DNA from 2 places in the Mesorhizobium sp. CA16 genome. Region 2 is predicted to be linked to the other one. Evidence: riboswitches for the same ligand, from Rfam matches in the RefSeq annotation. Region 2 holds a riboswitch; the other holds the start of a gene.
The links. A riboswitch is a leader RNA that binds a small molecule or an ion and turns the genes downstream of it on or off. The one in region 2 is predicted to bind thiamine pyrophosphate.
Positions count from the first base shown of each region.

Region 1: it holds a riboswitch for thiamine pyrophosphate, as region 2 does, so the genes downstream of both, LB525_RS25145 (Ykof family thiamine-binding protein) here and thiB (thiamine ABC transporter substrate binding subunit) in region 2, are expected to answer to the same signal.

Region 1 covers NZ_JAIUHP010000022.1:59,530-62,893, forward strand. Annotated here, with positions in the region: gene LB525_RS25140 (hypothetical protein) at 413-757, opposite strand; TPP riboswitch at 978-1,090, shown strand; gene LB525_RS25145 (Ykof family thiamine-binding protein) at 1,081-1,689, shown strand; gene LB525_RS25150 (ABC transporter permease) at 2,026-2,811, shown strand; gene LB525_RS25155 (ABC transporter ATP-binding protein) at 2,808-3,364, shown strand, end outside.
Region 2 covers NZ_JAIUHP010000012.1:3,265-6,628, forward strand. Annotated here, with positions in the region: gene LB525_RS17445 (thiamine diphosphokinase) at 1-623, opposite strand, end outside; TPP riboswitch at 759-864, shown strand; gene thiB (thiamine ABC transporter substrate binding subunit) at 910-1,920, shown strand; gene thiP (thiamine/thiamine pyrophosphate ABC transporter permease) at 2,153-3,364, shown strand, end outside.

The DNA of each region.
Region 1 (3,364 bases), on a different contig from region 2:
CCTTGCTTTCCGGCGTATCGCGCGACCGCGCAGAGGAAGGCAAGCGCTGCCATGTCGCAAGCTGCGCGTGACGGCGACGGACCTTTGGCGAAAAGGACCGCGTCGGCAACCGGGACCGTCAGGCCATGCTTGCGGGCGAATGAAATGACTTCGTAGGGCTGATCGTCAGGCTGTATGCCGATGTCGATTTGTTGGTCCATCAAAACGAAATTCCTCCCTGGTATACGGCTTTACCCTCCTTCGCCTGCGCAGAATTAACGCCCGGCCGCTCGCCCGCGTCCACCAATTGGCGATTGTGTGAAACGATGCATTTTTCGAGGCCCAGAGCCGAGGGTTGCAGCGGCATGATTGTTCGCGTCGCTGGCGGCCTTGGAGTTCCTTCCCTTCTCTAACGGAAGAGGTCAAAACGCTCTCACCACGCATCGCTCGATCGGGCAAACCTGACCCCCGCGGCGATCATCGCGCTTTCGCATTCGCTGATCAGCCTGAGGTTGCGCAAATACCGCGCCGCCGTCTCCGGCAGCCAGGCCGCGCACGCCTCGACGTAGGCGCGGCCATGCACCAGCGTGCCGGTCGAAAGCCGCTCCTCCTTTTCGGCGATCACCTTCAGATATTGCCGGATGAAGCGGATGTCGTCGGCGATGTCCTGGCTGGCCATGCGCCAGGCGCCGGCAAGGCGTTCGCGCTCGGCGAGCGGCAAAGGCGACAACAACGGATGGGAGAGGTCGGCAAAAGCGGCATGGTTCGCGGTGTTCAAGCAAATCCCCTCAAAGGAAGGGAAGTATCGTACTTTACGTACGAAAAGCAATCAAGCGAGATTCGTACAATTTGAACGACAAAATAGGTTAGATAAAGCAGTTATAAGAAAACTACAAAAATCTTATAACCACCGGCATCTCCCATAGGGAGATGGGCGGTTGGCCCAACCGACACCGCAAAAAAGCGCTTTCCCAGCACCGCAAACAGTGCTTTAACCCGGCCATCCACAGGGGTGCTCCGTACGGTCGGGGCTGAGATGGTGGCGGCAAGCCTCCGGACCCTAAAGCTGATCTGGATAATACCAGCGGAGCGAGGCGGGCCATGTTTTCCGGCGCACAGATTTCCCTTTATCCCATGGCCGACGATTTCGTCGGCGTGATCCTTGGCGCGCTTGGCGCGCTCGATCCTTACCGCGACAGGCTGAGGATCGAAACCGACGATATCTCGACGCTCCTGGTCGGGCCGCCCGAGGTGCTGTTCCCAGCCATGCGCGACCTGTTCGTGGCGGCCGCCAAAAGCGGCAGGCACTGTGTTCTGTCGGCAGCCGTCTCGCGCGGCTGCCCCGGCGAGCCGGATGACCCGATCTGCCGCTCCGAGGAGATCGGCGGCCCGGCGATCCCGCTCGACGACCGCAAGCGCGCCGCGCTGCGCGCCGTCGGGGCCATGCTTTCGACCAACCAGCCGGTGGCGGCGCAATTCTCGCTCTATGTGATGGGCACCGGCGACCACATGGACGAGATCTATGGCTGCATCGATTTCCTGAAGCGGTCCGGCGTCTTCGAACGCTCCAAGCATTTTTGCACCAAGCTGCGCGGCGACGCCGGCGCGGTGTTCGCCACGCTGAACGAAGCCTTCTGCCGCTTCGGGCCGGGCGCCGGTCACGTGACGCTCGACATCACCATTTCGGCGAACAGCCCAACCGCGGCTTGAGCGCAAGCTCGATCTATCGAGGTAGATGTTGTGGCTGTTTGGCTTGATCCATTGCGTGGGGGAGATGCCCCCAGTCCCATCTCGCAGGAGAGAGGGGAACCTCTGGAGATTGGCGAAACCCGAGGTGACGGCCAATCTCCCCCCTTGCGGGGGAGATGCCCGGCAGGGCAGAGGGGGGTGCTGTCCCGCCGGCCTTTCAACTGGTTGCGCACGCGGCGTTCGCCAACCGCTCCCGCACAACTTTCGAAAGCTGGCGTTCCGTCGCGCCTCCCTCTGGCCTGCCGGCCATCTCCCCCTTTAGGGGGGAGATCAGCCTTCACCACGACCGTCGCCAAGATCTTGCCCGCTGCGCTGGCTTTCGCTCTCCTTCTCGTCGCTTGGGAGCTCTACGCCCGCCTTGGCGGCATCGCCCCTACCGTGCTCCCTGCACCCTCGCGCGTGCTGGCGCAGGCCTGGGAGAACCGGGCGGCGCTGGCCGACAACACGCTTCCCACCATCCGCGCCACGCTGGCGGGCTTTGCATGCTCGCTCGTTGCCGCCTTCATCCTCTCGGCGCTGGTTGACTTCTTTGCCCCCTTGCGCCGCGCGCTGTTCCCGCTCCTGATCGCCAGCCAGACCTTGCCGCTGGTGGCGATCGCGCCGCTGGTGGTGCTTTGGTTCGGCTTCGGGCTATTGCCGAAGATCCTGCTCGTGGCGCTGGTCACCTTCTTTCCGATGATGGTGGCATTGGTCGAGGGCTATGCCGCCACGGCCAAGGAAATCAGTCAGATGCTCGCCGCCATGGGAGCAGGGCGCCGGCGCATCTTCTGGCTGGCTCGGTTGCCGTCGGCGCTGCCCTATTTCTTCGCTGGACTGCGCATCTCCATCACCTATGCGGTGGTCGGCGCCATCTTCGCCGAATATGCGGGTGCCGCCAAAGGGCTCGGCATCTATATGCTCAACGCCAAGAACAATTTCCGCCCCGACCTGGTGCTCGCCGCCGTCGCGGTCAGTTCGGCGCTCACGCTCACGCTGTTCGGCCTCGCCGTGCTCGCCCAGCGTCTCGCCATGCCCTGGGAAAATGCAAGGAGCGAAATGGCGGAGCGCTATGGCGACAAGCCTTCCCGAGAGGGCCGGCCATGACCCGGCTCGAGCTCCGCAACGTGCGAAAAAACTTCGGCATGCTCGAGGTTCTGGCGGGCATTTCGCTGCATGTCGAAGAGGGCGAGTTCGTCTCGATCCTTGGCCCCTCCGGCGCGGGCAAGTCGACACTGTTCCAGTTGCTCACCGGCGCGATCCGGGGCGAGGGCGAGATGCGGTTCGACGGCGCGCCGCTCGATGGCGCCCGCTTCGCCTTCATGCCGCAGCGCGATGCGCTGATGCCGTGGCGGCGCGTCATCGACAATGCGACGCTGGGGCTCGAGGTGCAGGGCGTGAAGCGCCGCGCGGCGCGCGAGCGCGTGGCCCCGTTGTTCGCCGAGTTCGGCCTTGCCGGCTTCGAGCGCGCCTGGCCGACCGAGCTGTCCGGCGGCATGCGCCAGCGCGCGGCATTGCTGCGCACCGTCGTGCAGCAGCGCGACATGCTGCTCCTCGACGAGCCGTTCGGCGCGCTCGACGCGCTCACCCGCGCGGCCATGCAGCGCTGGCTGGAGACGATGTGGCGAAACCATCGCTGGACGGCGCTGCTCATCACCCA
Region 2 (3,364 bases):
GGGTGGGCCAGAAGCAGCGCCCGGCCGCGCTCCAGCGCGATGCCAAGCTGCCCTTTGACCTCATTTGATATAGTGAGCGAGGAACCGAACGCCACCTCGACGCGGTCGAGAGGCCATTTGGCGCCGGTGACCGTCAGGCCGGACAGGTCGGAAAAGCCGAGCACCGAAAACAAGGTGCCGTCGTCATAGTCGAAGCTGGCCTTGCTGGGCAGGATGGGAGCGCCTTCCTGCGCGCCACTGGTCAGCAGCACGGTCGTGCCAGCCTCGGCCAGCCGCACGGCCAGCGCCAGATGCAGGAAGGCATGGTCGGCGCGCTTGCCGCCAAAGGCGCCGGCCAACACGAGGCTGGTGGCGCCACGCTGAAGCGCTTCCGCTATGGCGAGCTCGCCATCGGTCATGTCCTTCTCGGCCGGAAAGACTTTTCGCGGCACGGCGGCGAGGTCATCCGGCAGGTTCGCCGGCACCGAGTCGAAATCGCCGACCCAAAGTTCGGGGACAAGTCCAAGCATGCGGGCATGGCCGATGCCGGCATCGGCGGCGATGACGCGCGAGCCTTCGATCTGGCGTTCGAGCCGGGGCGTGCGGATAAGCTCGCCGCCAAGCAGGATGGTGAATGTGCCCATGGCCGTCGCCCTTACCAGCCCGTCGGGCGAAACGGAAGCGGGATGCCGTGCGCTTCGGCTGCGAGGGTACCGGCGAACATTAGCTGCCCGGCAAACTTCCGCTTGCGCGCTGCTTCGGCCGGGCCTATCTGTCGAAACGCTCTAACGGGGTGCCGGACGTGATCCGGCTGAGAGGCGATCAAGCCAACCCGCTGAACCTGATCCGGTTTGTACCGGCGGAGGGATTAGACGTTTCGGACCATCCGGCGCCTCAATTCCTTGTCACTCGAACGAAGGAGGCGCCGATATGCGCGCAATACTGTCCCATCTCATTCTCGCAACCGGCTTAGTTTCGCTTCTGGCGGGCGTCGCGCCTGCCGCTGCGAAGGACAAGCTCACCGTCTATACCTATGAAAGCTTTACCGCCGATTGGGGTCCCGGCCCGGCGGTGAAGAAGGAATTCGAGGCCGAATGCGGCTGCGATCTCGAATTCGTCTCGGTGGCCGACGGCGTGGCGCTCCTCAACCGCGTCAAGCTCGAAGGCGCCGGCACCAAGGCCGACATCGTGCTCGGCCTCGACACCAATCTCACCGCCGACGCCAAGTCGAGCGGTCTGTTCGCGCCGCATGGCGAAGTCTCCGCCATCGACGTCCCTGGAAGTTGGAGCGACGACACTTTCGTGCCTTTCGACTATGGCTATTTCGCCGTCATCTATGACACGCAGAAGCTTAAAGTCCCGCCGAAGAGCCTGAAGGAGCTGATCGAAGGCGCCGGCACGGACAAAATCGTCATCCAGGACCCGCGCACCTCGACGCCCGGTCTCGGGCTGCTTTTGTGGGTGAAGTCAGTCTATGGCGACAAAGCGCCGGAGGCTTGGGCAAAGCTCAAGACCAAGGTCCTGACGGTGACGCCGGGCTGGAGCGAAGCCTATGGCCTGTTCACCAAAGGCGAGGCGCCGATGGTGCTGTCCTACACCACCTCGCCGGCCTACCATATGGTGGCCGAGAACACCGAGCGCTACCAGGCCGCCTCGTTCGAGGAAGGCGAATACCTGCAGATCGAGGTTGCCGGCATCACCATGACGGGCGCGAAGAACCCGCTGGCGCAAAAGTTCATCGCCTTCATGACCGGACCGAAATTCCAGGATGTCATTCCGGAAACCAACTGGATGTTCCCGGCCGGCAAGACCGACAAGCCGCTCAACCCGGCCTTCGACAAACTGGTGAAGCCGACCAAGACCTTGCTGTTCAGCCCGCAGGAGGTCGCCGCCAACCGCAAGGCGTGGGTGGATGAGTGGCTGGCGGTGATGAGCAAGTAGGATCGCTATTCGCGCAAGATGATCGCTCTACGGCGCCCCCCTCTGTCCTGCCGGACATCTCCCCCTCTAAGGGGGAGATTGGCTGTCATCGGCGATTTCGCCAACTGGCAACGTTGCAGTGATGAGCGAGGCGCGGGCGCTGCTGATCTCCCCCCTTGTGGGGGAGATGTCCGGCAAGACAGAGGGGGGCGCGAAGGAACGCGGCGTTTGCTGAATTCCACCAAGGTGCAGCATGCAAGCCGCCGTGCACCCTGACTCCCGCGTCACCGCCGGCGTCGTCGCGCTGGCGGCCATCGCCCTCCTCATCGGCGGTGCCTTCGCCGGCCTCGCCGTCGAAGGCGCGCACGACCTCTCCGGCGCTGCCGCCGCCTTCGACAATTACCTCCTGCGCGTCGCCCGCTTCACGCTGTGGCAGGCGGCTCTCTCGACGCTGCTGTCGGTCGCGCCGGCGCTGCTCGTGGCGCGCGCTTTGTCGAGGCACCCAAGTTTCCCGGGACGCCGCCTGATCCTGCAATTGTTCACCGTGCCGCTGGCATTGCCGGCGATCGTCGCCGCGCTCGGCATCCTGGCGCTCTACGGTCGGGCTGGATATTTTGCCGGCGTCTTGGCCGGACTTGGCGGTGGGGATTGGCCGGGGATCTACGGCCTCTCCGGCATCCTTGTCGCTCATGTCTTCTTCAACCTGCCCTTGGCGACGCGCCTGTTCCTCGAGGCGCTGGGCACCGTTCCCGCCGACCAGTGGCGGCTGGCGAGCCAGCTCGGCATGGGTGCCTGGCCGGCCTTCCGGCTGATCGAATGGCCGGTGCTGCGCGCGGCCCTGCCGGGGATTGCCGGGCTGGTCTTCATGCTCTGCATCACCTCCTTCACCATCGTGCTGACGCTCGGCGGCGGTCCGGCCGCGACGACACTGGAAGTGGCCATCTACCAGGCGCTGCGCTTCGATTTCGATCCTACGCGGGCCGTAACAGTGACGTTTCTTCAGATCGCGCTCACCTTCGTCGTGGTCGCAGCACTCACGCGGCTCGGCGCCAACACGGTCGGTGATGCCAATCTGCCGGTCGCGCCGCGCCGCTACCTTTCCGCGGGCCCGCTCGAAACCGTGCTGAATGCCGGCCTCATCGCACTTACGCTGCTGTTCGTTGCCGGACCGATGGCGGCGACGCTGCTTTCAGGCCTGGAGGCCGATCTCGGCCGGCTGGCAGGCGAGGAAGCGGTGCGCCGCGCCACCCTCACCAGCGCGGGCCTTGCCCTGCTTGCAGCGCTTCTCAGCGTGACGCTGTCGCTGGCGCTGATCGCGGCACGGCGCGCGCTGGCCCTGCGGCGCCGGGCAGGCGGGGCCATGGGCCTGCTCGAATATGCCGCCGACACCGGCGCCGGCTTCGTGCTCGTCGTGCCGCCGATCGTGCTTGGCGCCGGCTGGTTCCTGGCGCTGCGCCACGTCACC